DNA from 2 places in the Streptacidiphilus sp. EB129 genome. Region 2 is predicted to be linked to the other one. Evidence: predicted binding sites of a transcription regulator. Region 2 holds the regulator's gene; the other holds the start of a gene.

Region 1 (7,566 bases), on a different contig from region 2:
CCTTGCTTCTCTGGTCCGGGCTCGCACTCGTGTTGATCTCCGCAATCCCGACGGTCTTCCTGGCGCGGCATCGCCAACTCCCGCTACCGCTATGCCTGTGTCTCTCCAGTTCGATAGCCGTGGAACTAGTCGCCACCCTGTATCCCGTGCACCTGAGCGCCCCCGCGCCGATGATCTGCTCTGTCCAGGAGGACCTCGTCGGTGCGATCCTGGCCACCCAGGGTCTGATGAACGTCGCTCTCTACCTGCCGGTGGGCCTTTTCGCCACGCTTCTTACACGACGCCCCGCTGCGGTCTGGGCGGCTGCCACTTTGCTCTCAGCAACAACTGAGGTGACCCAAGCCCTCACTCCTGGCATCGGCCGCAGCTGCGACTCAGGTGATCTGGTGACGAACTCTCTTGGAGCTGCCTTCGGTTGCATCTTGGCAGTACTGTTCAGTCTGCTGATCAGGCCCCGCCGCCCCGGCTTCTGGTCGATGCATGTCGGCCGACGCCAGCTGCGCCTCAGTGCGATCTTCCTGACCGCCGGTGGCGCCGCACTGCTGGCTGTAGCCCTCCCTACGCTCACCTTCGTTGTCTCAACCGTTGGGGACGACATGCTTCCAGCGTCGGCCCAGACCGCAGCAGCGGCACGCGCTGCCCACGATTTCTACGGTGCCTCGGTCTCGCCTACGCACATCCAGTACGTTCCGGGTTCGTTCGGCCAACCCGGAGTCGTTGACGTCGCAACGCCCTCTGGCAATCTCACACTTGCGTGGCCCTCGGGAGACGTCACTTCCGGCCTCGTCAGCTCACTGTTCAAACCGGACAAGCAGTTCCCAGGGATTTCGAACACGGAAGCCCTCACCGCAGCGACCTCCTTCGCCCGCCTGCATTTCCCTTGGGGACTGCACGACAGCTTCACACGGGTGGAAGCAGGACCGCCCAACACCGGATCAAAGGTCATCGAGTGGCGCTCCACGGTGGACGGGGTCCTCATGCCCATGCGGCTCGACATCATTGTCGAAGCCAATGGCAAGGTCAGCTCTTTCGCAGCGACGGACGTGCCACCGCCTGTGCTCCCCAAGGTCAAGGTCACCATGGCGCAGGCCACCGCAGTAGCACTCGCTCGGGCACCGGGGGACACAGTCGTCGGCAGCGTATTGCTCGCTCAGCAGGCGAGTGACGGCTCCTGGCACGCCAGGTGGCTGTTGGCCCTCGGATCCGCTGCACCGGTAGCCGGCAGGGCTGCACCTCCTGCAAAGGAGATGGAGATCGATGCTGTGACCGGCAGCATCGTCACCCCGGCCACTCCGCGTTAGCCTCGATCGTTGATGAGTCCTCGTCGGTTCGCTGAAGGGGACTCTGGGCTGATGGGTTGGTTTCTCGCCGTCGGCAGGATGAGGGCGCGGCTGTCACGTCGAGTGGGCATGCAGTTCCACTGGCTTTCCTGCCATCCGTCGGACCGCCATCATCGTGACAGCGTGAGGTTGGCCCTAGAGCTCCATCTCGGCCCGCGCCTGGGCGATCTCCTCAGCCGAGATCGTCAGGGTCTCGGCGGGATCGGGCGCGGGCTCCAGGTCCACCCGCCCGGCCGCGTCGCTCACCTTGATCATCACACCCACCATCAACCAGTTCGCCACCATCGACGAACCACCGTAGGCGAGGAACGGCAGCGCCTTCCCGGTCTCCGGGATGAGCCCGATCGACCCACCGGCGACGACGAAGACCTGCAGCATCAACGCCGCTCCGAGGCCGCCCGCGAGCAGCTTGCCGAAGGGGTCGGTGAGCCGGATCGCCGCCCGCATGCTGCGCTCCGCCATCAAGAGGAACAGCATCAGGATCACCATGAGACCGGCGGTGCCCAGTTCCTCACCGAAGGTGGCGAAGATCCAGTCGCTCTGACCCGCGAAGCCGACCAGCCAGGGCTGACCCTGGCCCAGCCCGGTGCCGAGGAAGCCGCCGTGTCCGAGCGCGAACAACGCCTGGGCCGGCTGGTCCGAGATCACCCCGGCGTGGCGCTGGGCCGCGGGGAGGAAGATGTCCATGGGGTAGAGCCAGGCCGCGACCCGGCCTCCGACGTGCGAGGAGGTCGCTCCCACGACGAAGGCGCCACCGGCCGCCAGCAGCACGCCGATGATCACCCACCCGGTGCGCTCGGTGGCCATGTACAGCATCACGATGAAGATGCCGAAGACGATCAGCGAGGTACCCAGGTCGACCTCAAAGATCAGCACCATCATCGAGACCGCCCAGATCGCGATGATCGGGCCCAGGTTGCGCCCCCGCGGCAGGCTGATCCCCCCGACCTTCCGCCCGACCAGTGCCAGCGCGTCCCGGTTCGCCATCAGGTAGCTGGCGAAGAAGACAATGATGGCGATCTTGGTGAACTCGTCCGGCTCCATACTGAGCGAGCCGAAGCGGATCCAGCGCTTAGCGCCGTAGGTGGCGTCGCCGGCGAAGAAGGCGGGGGCCATAAGCAGCACGAGGGACGCCGCCATCAGGACATAGGTGTAGCGCTGCAGAACGCGGTGGTGCTTGATCAACGCCAGGAACGCGATGAACACCACCAGTCCGATGACCAGCCACTGGATCTGCCCGGGAGCCAGCGGCGCATAGTTGTCGATCTTCTTGTACGAGTAGTCCAGCCGGTGGATCATCACCAGGCCCGCACCGCCGAGCAGCACCGTGATCGGCAGGATCAGCGGGTCCGCGTACGCCGCCCACTTCCGCACCGCGAGATGCGCGACCAGGCCCAGCGCGCCCAGGCCGAGCACCTGCACCACGAACCCGCCCGGCAGCGTGCCGTGCAGGGCCAGTTCCGCGCTCGCGTCGCCCAGCGCACAGACGGCGACCGCGAACAGGATGAGCAGCAGTTCGAGGTTCCGCCGCTTCGCGGGGGGGCCGCTGAATCCGGACGCCCCTGGGGCGGCACCGATGCCACCCGCCGCTGCTCGCCGTGCGCCCATCGTCCGCACCCACCCACCCAACCAGCTCGCCGTCAGAACCGTCGCATTCTCGCAGGTCTCGTCCCGAACAGGGACGGCCCCCCGGAATGCGACGGTTCCGTGACCGCGGCCACACCCGCCGAAACGGCGGGTGTGGCCGGGCGGGTACTCCCGGGCGCTTAGGCGACCTGCACGTGGCCTCCGGCGGAGAGGTCGACCGGCTTGGTCAGCGTGACCGCCGGCTCCAGGGCCAGCTCCAGCACCTTGCGGACGTCCGAGACCGGGTGGACGGTGAGCCGCGCCAGCACCTCGGCCGGGACGTCGTCCAGGTCGGCCTCGTTGCGGGAGGGGATGAGCACCGTGGTGATCCCGGCCCGGTCCGCCGCCAGCAGCTTCTGCTTGACGCCGCCGATCGGCAGCACCCGGCCGGTCAGCGAGACCTCACCGGTCATGGCCACGTCGGTGCGGACCTTGCGGCCGGAGAGCAGCGAGGCCAGGGCGGTGGTCATGGTGACCCCCGCGCTGGGCCCGTCCTTGGGCACCGCTCCCGCCGGCACGTGGACGTGGATACCGCGGTCCCGGAGCGAGGTGACCGGGAGCTCCAGCTCCGCGCCGTGCGAGCGCAGGAAGGAGAGCGCGATCTGCGCGGACTCCTTCATCACGTCGCCCAGCTGGCCGGTGAGCGACAGCCCGGTCGAGCCGGTCTCCGGATCGGCCAGCGACGCCTCGATGTAGAGGACGTCGCCGCCCGCGCCGGTGACGGCGAGACCGGTGGCCACCCCGGGCACCGCGGTGCGGCGCTCGCCCGGCTCCTGGGCCGCCTCCGGGGTGTGGTGCGGCCGGCCGATCAGCCCGCGCAGGTCGCCTGCGGTGACGGTACGGGGCAGCTCGGCCGTCCCCAGCTCCTGCTGGGCCGCGACCTTGCGCAGGATCCGGGAGACGGCGCGCTCCAGGCTGCGCACGCCCGCCTCGCGGGTGTACTCGCCCGCCAGGCTGCGCAGCGCGTCCTCCTCGACCACGACCTCGTCCGCGCCGAGACCGGCCCGCTCCAGCTGCCGGGGCAGCAGGTGGTCGCGGGCGATGACGACCTTCTCGTCCTCGGTGTAGCCGTCCAGGCGGACCAGCTCCATCCGGTCCAGCAGCGCTTCCGGGATCGCCTCCAGGACGTTCGCCGTGGCCAGGAAGACCACGTCGGAGAGGTCCAGCTCGACCTCCAGGTAGTGGTCCCTGAAGGTGTGGTTCTGCGCCGGGTCCAGCACCTCCAGCAGCGCGGCGGCCGGGTCGCCCCGGTAGTCCGAGCCGACCTTGTCGATCTCGTCGAGCAGGACGACCGGGTTCATCGAACCGGCCTCCTTGATGGCGCGGACGATCCGGCCGGGCAGCGCGCCGACGTAGGTGCGCCGGTGCCCGCGGATCTCCGCCTCGTCGCGGACGCCGCCGAGGGCGACCCGGACGAAGGAGCGGCCCATGGCCCTGGCGACGGACTCCCCGAGCGAGGTCTTGCCGACCCCGGGCGGGCCCACCAGCGCCAGCACGGCACCGCCGCGGCGGCCGCCGACCAGCCCGAGACCGCGGTCGGAGCGCCGCTTGCGCACCGCCAGGTACTCGACGATGCGGTCCTTGACGTCGTCCAGACCGAAGTGGTCGGCGTCCAGGACGGCGCGGGCGCCGGCGATGTCGTACTCGTCCTCGGTGCGCTCGTTCCAGGGCAGCTCCAGCACCGTGTCCAGCCAGGTGCGGATCCAGCTGCCCTCGGGCGAGGCGTCGGAGGACCGCTCCAGCTTGTCGACCTCCTTGAGCGCGGCCTCGCGGACCTTCTCGGGCAGGTCGGCAGCCTCGACCCGGGCGCGGTAGTCCTCCTCCTCGTTCTCCGGGTCGCCGTTGAGGTCGGACAGCTCCTTGCGGACGGCTTCGAGCTGGCGCCGCAGCAGGAACTCCTTCTGCTGCTTCTCCATCCCCTCCTGGACGTCCTTGCGGATCGACTCCGCGACGTCCTCCTCGGCGAGGTGGTCCCGCAGCAGCTGCAGCGACAGCTTGAGCCGGGTGACCGGGTCCAGCTCCTCCAGCACCTGGACCTTCTGCTGCCCGGTGAGGAAGGGGGCGTAGCCGATGTTGTCGGCCAGCTCGGAGACGTCCTCGATCTGGGCGACCCGGTCGACGACCTGCCAGGCGCCGCGCTTCTGCAGCCAGGTGGTGGTCAGCGCCTTGTAGTCGCGCACCAGCTCGGCGACCGCACCCGGCAGCGGGTCGGGCACATCGGACTGGTCGAGCGGGGTGGCCTGCACCCACAGCGCGGCGCCGGGCCCGGTGGTACCGGCCCCGATCCGCACCCGGCGGACGCCGCGCACCAGTGCGGCCGGGTCGCCGTCGGCCAGGCGGCCGACCTGCTCGATGGAGGCGAGGGTGCCGATGGCGCCGTAGGAGCCGTCGATCCGGGGCACCAGCAGTACCCGGGCCTTGCGGGCGTCGGCCACGGTGCGGATGCCGGGTACGTGCGCCCCGCTGTCCCGTACCGCCGCCTGCGCGGCCTCGATCGCGGCTCGGACGTCCGGGTCGGAGAGGTCGAGCGGGACGACCATGCCGGGGAGCACTGCCTCGTCGTCGAGCGGCAGTACCGGCAGAGTCAGGGGGGAGGCAGTTGCCATGATCGCTCCTCAGTAACCAAAGTTGAGTTACCTGGACTAAAGGAGATTGACCCCCCTGGTGTTCCCCTGGCCTGTTCGCTCTGAGCGATCACCCTGCACCGGCCCGCCCCTGCGGCAGGATGGACGCCGACTCCGCCCCCTACAACGCTGAGGAGCAGCGCACCATGCCCCACCCGGACACGATCCGCGAAGGCGCCGCAGTACTGGACCGTCGCGACGGCCCCCACGGCGAGGTCGTGCTGCGACGCCGCGGCGAGCAGTTCGAGATCATCGCCAACGGCTGCTTCCTGATGGACACCTCGGACGGCCGCTCCGAGCGCCTGCTGGTGACCGCCGCGCTCGACGCCCTGGGCAGTTCCGGCAGCACCACCGTCCCCGGCCGCCCCGCCACTCCCGACATCCTCACCACCCACGCACCACATCTCCTCATCGGCGGCCTCGGCGTCGGCTTCTCGCTCGCGCAGGCCGCCGCCGACCCCCGTCCGGGCCGGATCACCGTGGTCGAGCGGGAGACCGCGGTCATCGACTGGCACCGGACCGGCGACGCCCCGCTGGCCCGCTTCGCCGGCACCGGCCACCGGGACCCGCGCACTCGGATCGTGCACGAAGACCTGCTGCTCCACCTGCGCTCCGGCACCGATCGCTATGACGCGCTGTGCCTCGACATCGACAACGGACCGGAGTGGACCGTCACCGAGGGCAACGACGGCCTCTACACCGACGAGGGCCTGACCGCGCTGCGGGGCGCGCTCGCGCCGGGGGGCGTGCTGGCCGTCTGGAGCGCCGCACCCGCGCCGGCGTTCGAGCGTCTCCTTCGCTCCCGTTTCCACCGGGTTGAGCAGATTCAGGTCACCGTGAAAGTGGAACGCGGACACCCAGATGTGATCTACCTGGCAACGCGCGAGCCATGACAAGCCGGTAGGGTCTACGCCCATGCCTCCCCCCAAAGGTCGGTTTATAGAAGACTGACCACTCGGGGGCGCCGTCAGTCCGTAGGCTTCGACTGGCGGGTGGGGCAGCACAGGCAGTGACGGACGACAAGACGATGCGGCCGGCGGCGACCACCGCCACCGGACCGCGAGCCCTGGGGGCGGTGGCGTGACCGTGACGGATGTACAGCAGCAGGACACCAGCGGGTCGGCGGGACAGCGGCGGGTACTGGTGGTCGAGGACGAACCGACCATCGCCGAGTCCATCGCCGCCCGGCTGGGCGCCGAGGGCTTCCGGGTCGCCGTCTCCCACGACGGCCCCACCGCGGTGGACTGCTTCCAGACCTGGCAGCCGGACCTGGTGGTGCTGGACGTGATGCTGCCCGGTTTCGACGGCCTTGAGGTGTGCCGGCGGATCCAGGCGCACCGCCCGGTCCCGGTGCTGATGCTCACCGCCCGTGACGACGAGACCGACATGCTGGTCGGGCTCGGCGTGGGCGCGGACGACTACATGACCAAGCCCTTCTCCATGCGGGAGATGGCGGCCCGGGTCAACGTGCTGCTGCGCCGGGTGGAGCGGGCCCAGCTCGCGGCCCGCACCCCGGTCGGCGGCACGCTGCGGCTCGGCGACCTGGAGATCGACCACGTCCAGCGCCGGGTGCGGGTCGGCGGCGGCGACATCCACCTCACCCCCACCGAGTTCGACCTGCTCGCCTGCCTGGCCCAGCAGCCGCGCGCGGTACTGACCCGCGAGCAGCTGCTGGCCGAGGTCTGGGACTGGACCGACGCCTCCGGCACCCGCACCGTCGACAGCCATGTGAAGGCGCTGCGCCGCAAGATCGGAGCCAACTGGATCCGCACCGTGCACGGCGTCGGCTACGCGCTGGAGGCCCCGGCACCGTGACCCCGGCGGCGAACGGCGAACCTCCGGCCACGGGCCGGTTGCAGCGCGCCGCCGGCCGGATCTGGGCCGACCTGCGACCACTGGACCCGCTGCGCTCCATCAAGGCCAAGCTTGCCGTGCTGGTGCTGACCTCGGTCTGCATCTCCACGCTGATGGTGGTG
Region 2 (7,566 bases):
AAGCCGGGCCGGCCGGCGGCCGGGGTGGTGCAGGAGGTCAGCGCGACGGCGAAGGAACGGGACGCGGCGTTGACGCGCCGGCCGATCGCGGCCGCCTCGGCCAGGCTGGCGCCGCGTTCGGCGGCGGCTCCGACCATCTTCTCCACGAACAGGGTCGCCCCGGTGCCGCGCCGTCCGGCGGTCCAGGTGGAGTCCTGCACCGCGACGTCGTCGTCCACCAGGACGGTCTCCACCGCGATGCCCTCGTCCACCGCGAGCTCCGCCGCCATCTGGAAGTTCAGCACGTCGCCGGTGTAGTTCTTGACGACGAACAGCACCCCCGCGCCCGCGTCCACGGACTGCGCGGCGGCCAGCATCTGGCCGGGCACGGGGGAGGTGAACACCTCACCGGGGCAGGCCGCGTCCAGCATGCCCAGCCCCACGAAGCCGCCGTGCAGCGGTTCGTGGCCGGAGCCGCCGCCGGAGACCAGGGCGACCTTGCCGATCCGGGTCTGCGCGGCCCGGGTGATCACCCGGTTCTTGGCGTCCACGGCCAGGGAGGGGTGTGCGACGGCGATCCCGGCCAGGGCGTCGGCGACGACATCGTCTGGGGAATTGATCAGCTTCTTCATGCGGCGGCTCCTCGGGGTGGCCGGGGCGGCACTAGCATCGGCGAGCATGAGCGACAGGGGTGACTCCAGTGGATCTGTCGGCATCGTACTCGTCTCGCACAGCGCCGAACTGGCTTCGGGGCTGCGTACGTTGCTGGAGCAGTTGAGTGCGGGGCTGGTGCCGGTGGCGGTGGCCGGCGGGACCGAGGACGGCGGTCTGGGAACCAGCTACGCGCTGGTCGCGGCGGCGATCGCGGACGCGGACCGGGGCGGCGGCGTGCTGGTGCTGCCGGACCTGGGCAGCTCCGTGCTGACCGCCCGGCTGGTCCTGGCCGACCTGGAGCGGACCGACCTGTGCCTGGTCGACGCGCCGTTCGTGGAGGGCGGGGTGGCCGCGGCCGTGCAGGCGTCCACCGGCGCTGACCTGGCCGCGGTCGCCACGGCCGCCCGGGAGGCCCGGGGCTTCGCGAAGTTCTGAGCAGAACCGGCCGCCCGGCTGGCGGCTCAGGTCGGCCGGTGCGGCCGGGCCTGGGGGGTTCGGGGGGCGGACGGGCGCTGGTGGCGGGTCAGCGAGAGCAGGTCGCGGGCCGGTCCCGCCGGGTGGGTCCCGGTCGGCCAGACGGCGCGCAGCGGACGGGCGAGGTCGAGGTCGGCCTCGTCCAGCGGTACGGCACGCAGCCGCCCCAGCGCCAGCTCGTCCGCGACGGCCAGCTCGCTGAGGACCGCGGCCCCGGCCCCGCCCACCGCCGCCGCCTTCATCGCCGTGGTGGAGGCCAGCACCATCAGCGGTGCGGCCGAGCCGCCGTAGCGGGCCAGCGCCCGGTCCAGCACCTCGCGGGTACCGGACCCGTGCTCGCGCAGGATCAGCGGGGTCGCGGCCAGCTCGGCGCCGCCCACCGGCGCGCGGCGGCGGGCCCAGGGGTGGCCGGGACCGACCACCACCCGCAGCCGGTCGGCGGCGACGGTCACCTCGTCCAGGCCGGGCGGGACGCTCAGGCCCTCGACGAAACCCAGGTCCGCGCGCCCGGCGAGGACCTCCTCCGCGACGTCGGTGGAGTTGGCGGCACGCAGGGTCACCGCGGTGTCGGGGAGCACGCCGCGCAGCGCCACCAGCCAGCCCGGCATCAGGTACTCGGCGACGGTCAGGCTGGCGCACACCCGCAGCCGCGCGTCCCGCCGTTCCCGCAGCGCGGCGATCCCGGCGTCCAGTGCCCGCGCGGCGGAGAGCACCTGCCCGGCCCATTCGGCGACCAGCGCACCGGCCTCGGTGGGCCGCGAGCCGCGCGGGGAGCGCTCCAGCAGCGGCACCCCGATCTGCCGCTCCATGCCCGCGATCCGCGCCGACGCGGCCGGCTGGCTGACGCCGAGCTCGGCGGCGGCCCGGCCGAGGCTGCCCAGCCGGGTCACCGCGAGCAGGAGTTCCAGGGCGCCGAGGTCGGGCACCCGGTGGGACAGCGGGCCGGTGCTCATAGGCTCAGCTTAGGGCCAGGTCATAGATCCCGCTTATGACCGCATAAGGCCGACGCCGCTACCGGCCCGTCGGGCCCGGCAGGAGGGTGGAGGCATGGCCACCACACTCACCCCACACGCCCCCGCCACCACCCCGGCCGACGCTCCCACCGCCGTGGCCGACCCCGCCGTGGCCGACCCCGCCGACGCACGCGCCACCGCGCAGCCCGACGCACGGCCTGCCGGGCAGGACACCGGGCAGCCTGCCGGGCAGCCCGCCGCGTTCGCCGCCGCCGGACGGTTCGGTCCCAACTGGTACGCCGCCGTCATGGGCACCGCCATCGTCGCCAACGGCGCGCACGCCCTGCCCCTGGTCGCCCGCACCCCGGTGCTGTCCGACCTCGCCGCCGGCGTCTGGCTGCTCTCGCTGCTGATGCTGGCCACGCTCGTGGCGACCCGGCTGTACGCGCGCCGGCTGCCGGACCGGCTCCGGGCGATGGAGCAGCCGTCCACCGCCGTCTTCTTCGGCTGTCCGCCGATGGCGATGATGGCCGTCGGTGCCGGAGCGCTGGGCGCGGGGGCCCCGCTGCTCCCCGCAGGGTTCGCGGTCGGGCTGGACGCCGTGCTGTGGACCGTGGGCACCGGGTACGGGCTGGTCGTCGCGGCCTGGGTGATGTACCTGCTGGTGGCGCGGTTCCGGGTGGACCGGGCGGGCTCCGCCCCGACCTGGCTGCTGCCGGTGGTCGCGCCGATGGTCTCGGCCGCGCTCGGCCCGGCCCTGCTCCCGCACCTGCCCGCCGGACAGCCCAGGGCCACGATGCTGGTCCTGTGCCTGGCCCTGCTCGGGGCCAGCCTGCTGAGCGTGCTGGTGCTGCTGCCCGGCGTCTGGGCCCGGCTGGTGCACGAGGAGCCGCTGCCGGCGGTGCTGGTGCCGACGCTGTTCCTGGTCCTCGGCCCGCTCGGCCAGTCGGTGACCGCGATGAGCCAGTTCGCCGGACAGGCCGCCACGGTCTCCCCGGCCCTGGCCACCCCGCTGCAGCACGCCGCGCTGCTCTACGGGATCCCGGTGATCGGCTTCGCGCTGCTCTGGTTCGCCCTGGCCACCGCGGTGACCGTGCGCCGGCTGCGGGACGGCATGCCCTTCGCGATGACCTGGTGGGCGTTCACCTTCCCGGTCGGCACCTGCGTCACCGGCGCGGCCGGGCTGGCCCGGATGACCGGCCTGGCGGTGTTCGACCTGCTGTCCGGCACGCTCTTCCTGGTGCTGCTGCTCGCCTGGTCGGTCGCCACCACCCGCACCGTGCGCGGCCTCGCCGCCGGCCGCCTCTGAGCCGGCCGGTGCGGGAAGCGCGAAGCCGCCCCTTGGCAGGGCCGAACAGGCTCTGCCAAGGGGCGGCTTCAGGTCCGTTGCGGCCCGCGCCACTCGCGCCGGCTACTCGCCGCGGCGCCTGGGGCGCCACACCACCAGCGCGCTGCTCTGCTGCACCTGCTGGTACGGCACCAGGTCGCGCCGGTACGAGGCGTGCACCGCGGCCTCCCGCTGCGAGGCGGCGACCCCGGCGCTGGCGACCTCGCCCTGCAGCTCGGCGACCCGCGCCGCCAGCGCGGCCACCTGATTCTCCAGCTCGATGATCCGCTTGATGCCGGCCAGGTTGATGCCCTCCTCCTGGGAGAGCCGCTGAACCTCGCGCAGCTGTTCGATGTCACGGCTGGAGTAGCGCCGGCCACGCCCTGCCGTACGGTCCGGGGACACCAGGCCCAGCCGGTCGTACTGCCGCAGGGTCTGCGGGTGCAGGCCGCTGAGCTGCGCCGCCACCGAGATGACGTACACCGGGGTGAACTCCGTCATCTGGTACGCGGCCGCGCCGCCCCGCGCGGAGCCGCCGCGCGGCCGCCCGTCGCCGGGCAGCCCGCCGCCGAGACCGACGCCGATCGGCCCGGAAGCGGAGCCCGCCGGGCCGGTCGTCCTGTTGCCGTCCATCACCTCATGCCTCCTCAGCGGCCTTGAACAGCGCCGCCCTCGGGTTCTCCGAGGCGGTCGCGTCGCGGTACTGCTCCAGAGCGGTCAGCGCGTCGCCCTCGGTCTCCGGCGGGACCGCGACCTCCACGGTCACCAGCAGGTCGCCGCGGGTGCCGTCCTTGCGGACCGCGCCCTTGCCGCGGGCCCGCATGGTGCGGCCGTTGGCCGTCCCGGCCGGGACCTTCAGGGTGACCGGGGGGCCGCCCAGGGTGGGCACCCTGATCGTCCCGCCCAGAGCCGCTTCAGGGAAGGTGACCGGCACGGTGACGGTCAGGTTGTCGCCCCGTCGGCCGAACACCGGGTGCTCCTGGACGTGCACGGTGACGTACAGGTCGCCCGGCTGGCCGCCGCGCTCGCCCTGCGCGCCCTTGGCCTTGAGCCGGATCCGCTGGTTGTCGGCGACGCCGGCCGGGATCCGCACCTGCATGGTGCGGGCCGAGGTGGCCCGCCCGCTGCCGTGGCAGACCTCGCAGGGGTCGTCCACGATCAGGCCGCGGCCCTTGCAGTCGCGGCACGGGTCGGACAGCGCGAAGTTGCCCTGCCCGCGTTGGACGTGGCCGGTGCCGACGCAGGTCGGGCAGACCCGCGGGGTGGTGCCGGCCTTGGCGCCGGTGCCGGCGCAGGTCTTGCAGGCGGCCTGACTGGTCATCCGGAGCGGGACGGTGGTCCCCTCCACGGCCTCGATGAAGCTCAGGGTGACCTCTGACTCGACGTCGGCGCCACGCCTCGGCTGCGCCGTACGGGTCCCGGCGCCGCGGTTGAACAGGCCGCCGAAGACGTCGCCGATCCCGCCGCCACCGCCGCCGCCGAAGGTGCCGGACTGGCCGCCGAACAGGTCGCCGAAGTCGAAGCCCGAGCCGCCGGTGCCGCCCCCGCCGGTGCGGAAGCCGCCATTGGCGAACAGCGCCCGCGCCTCGTCGTACTCCTTGCGCCGCTTGGGGTCCGAGAGCACGTCGTTGGCCTCGGAGATCTCCTTGAAGCGCTCCTCGGCGGTGCGGTCGCCCTTGTTGGCGTCCGGGTGGAACTCGCGGGCCAGCTTGCGGTACGCCTTCTTGATCTCAGGCGTGGAGGCGTCCTTGGGCACACCGAGGACCTTGTAGTAGTCCTTCTCCACGTAGTCCTTGCCGCTCAACGGAACTCCCTCCTTCCCCTGCTGACGTCCGTCCGGGTGATGGGGCCGTGGGACCGTACCCCGGAGCGTGCCCCGGCATACGGTCCCACAGTCGCCACCCGATCAGTCCTCGTTGTCACCGTCGCCCTTGGCGGCGGCTTTTCCCGACGCGGAGCCCTTCGAGCTCTTGGCGCCCTTCGCGTCCTTCACCGGTGCGGCCTCGGCCGCCTCGGCGTCCGACGCCGCACCCGGCTCCGGCTCCGCCACGGCGACCCGCGCCGGGCGGATGATCCGGTCGCCGATCTTGTACCCGGGCTGCAGGATCTGCACGCAGGTGGTCTCGTCCACGTCGGCCGAGTAGCTGTGCATCAGCGCCTCGTGCAGCTGCGGGTCGAAGGGCTCGCCCTGCTTGCCGAACTGCTGCAGCCCGAGCTTGGAGACCACGGTCTCCAGCGACTCGCCGACGGACTTGAAGCCGCCCGTCAGCTCCTCGTGCTCACGCGCCCGGCCGATGTCGTCCAGAACCGGCAGCAGGTTCTCCAGCAGGGCGGCGACGGCGATCTCACGCACCGTCACCCGGTCCCGCTCGACCCGCTTGCGGTAGTTCTGGTACTCGGCCTGGAGCCGCTGCAGGTCCGCGGTGCGCTCGGCGAGCTGCTTGCGGGCCTCGACCAGATCCTCAGCGGCGGTCGCCGCATCGGCCTCGGCGGCGGGGGCCGCCGCGTCGGCGGCTCCCGTCTCCTCGGCCTTGGCGGCAGAGTCGGCGCCGGGCTTCTTCGCGTCGCCCTGCGTCTTCCCCTGCGTCACTTGGCACCGCCCTCGCGCTTCTCGTCGTCGACGATCTCGGCGTCCACGACGTCGTCCTCAGCCGCGCCGGCCGCGTCGTGCGGGGCGTCGGCCGGGCCGCCGGCTGCCGCCGCGCCCTCGCCGGCCTGCGCGTACAGGGCCTGGCCGAGCTTCTGCGAGGTGGCCGAGAGCTTCTCGGTGGCCTCGCGGATCGCGGCGCTGTCCTCGCCCTTGAGGGCTTCCTTGAGGTCGGCCACCGCTGCGGCGACCTCGTCCTTGACCTCGCCGGGGACCTTGTCCTCGTTGTCCTTGACGAACTTCTCGGTCGTGTAGACGAGCTGCTCGGCGGTGTTGCGGGTCTCGGCGGCCTCGCGGCGCTTGTGGTCGTCCTCGGCGAACTCCTCGGCCTCGCGCATCATCCGCGTGATGTCCTCCTTGGGGAGGGCCGAGCCGCCGGTGACGGCCATGCGCTGCTCCTTGCCGGTACCGAGGTCCTTGGCGGAGACGTGCATGATGCCGTTGGCGTCGATGTCGAAGGTGACCTCGATCTGCGGCAGGCCACGGGGGGCCGGCGGCAGGCCGGTCAGCTCGAACATGCCGAGCTTCTTGTTGTACGCCGCGATCTCGCGCTCGCCCTGGTAGACCTGGATCTGCACGGACGGCTGGTTGTCCTCGGCCGTGGTGAAGATCTCGGAGCGCTTGGTGGGGATCGTGGTGTTGCGCTCGATCAGCTTGGTCATGATGCCGCCCTTGGTCTCGATACCGAGGGACAGCGGGGTGACGTCGAGCAGCAGGACGTCCTTGACCTCGCCCTTGAGCACGCCGGCCTGGAGGGTCGCGCCGATGGCGACGACCTCGTCCGGGTTGACGCCCTTGTTGGGCTCCTTGCCGCCGGTCAGCTCGCGGACGAGCTCGGCGACGGCGGGCATCCGGGTGGAACCGCCGACCAGGACCACGTGGTCGATCTCGGACAGCGCGATGCCGGCGTCCTTGATGACGTTGTGGAACGGGGTCTTGCAACGGTCCAGCAGGTCCGAGGTCAGCTGCTGGAACTGGGAGCGCGAGAGCTTCTCGTCCAGGTGCAGCGGGCCCTCGGCGGAGGCCGTGATGTAGGGCAGGTTGATCGTGGTCTCGGTCGAGGACGAGAGCTCGATCTTCGCCTTCTCGGCCGCCTCGCGCAGACGCTGCAGCGCCATCTTGTCCTTGGACAGGTCGACGCCGTGGCCGTTCTGGAACTGCTTCACCAGGTGGTCCACGACGCGCTGGTCCCAGTCGTCGCCACCGAGGTGGTTGTCGCCGTTGGTGGCCTTGACCTCGACCACGCCGTCGCCGATCTCCAGCAGCGACACGTCGAAGGTGCCACCGCCGAGGTCGAACACCAGGATGGTCTGGTCGTCCTTGTCCAGGCCGTAGGCCAGCGCGGCGGCGGTCGGCTCGTTGACGATGCGCAGGACGTTGAGGCCCGCGATCTCACCGGCCTCCTTGGTCGCCTGGCGCTCCGAGTCGTTGAAGTACGCCGGGACGGTGATGACCGCGTCCGCGACCTTCTCGCCCAGGTACGCCTCGGCGTCACGCTTGAGCTTCTGCAGGATGAAGGCGGACATCTGCTG

What was found. The regulator HspR, encoded in region 2, represses chaperone genes until heat shock. The targets are predictions, from matches to a motif close to TTGAGNNNNNNNNNCTCAA.
Region 1: lon (endopeptidase La) is a predicted target of HspR. The motif match lies at 5,595-5,613, and genes of this name have one in related genera.

The regions. Positions count from the first base shown of each region.
Region 1 is NZ_JBGCCS010000005.1:58,319-65,884, reverse strand. It holds gene ABH925_RS08115 (VanZ family protein) at 1-1,301, shown strand, start outside; gene ABH925_RS08110 (FtsW/RodA/SpoVE family cell cycle protein) at 1,476-2,948, opposite strand; gene lon (endopeptidase La) at 3,107-5,572, opposite strand; gene ABH925_RS08100 (spermidine synthase) at 5,737-6,483, shown strand; gene ABH925_RS08095 (response regulator transcription factor) at 6,677-7,405, shown strand; gene ABH925_RS08090 (sensor histidine kinase) at 7,402-7,566, shown strand, end outside.
Region 2 is NZ_JBGCCS010000014.1:166,515-174,080, reverse strand. It holds gene dhaK (dihydroxyacetone kinase subunit DhaK) at 1-611, opposite strand, end outside; gene dhaM (dihydroxyacetone kinase phosphoryl donor subunit DhaM) at 658-1,068, shown strand; gene ABH925_RS19300 (LysR family transcriptional regulator) at 1,095-2,060, opposite strand; gene ABH925_RS19295 (C4-dicarboxylate ABC transporter) at 2,155-3,369, shown strand; gene ABH925_RS19290 (heat shock protein transcriptional repressor HspR) at 3,472-3,888, opposite strand; gene dnaJ (molecular chaperone DnaJ) at 4,025-5,191, opposite strand; gene grpE (nucleotide exchange factor GrpE) at 5,294-5,977, opposite strand; gene dnaK (molecular chaperone DnaK) at 5,974-7,566, opposite strand, start outside.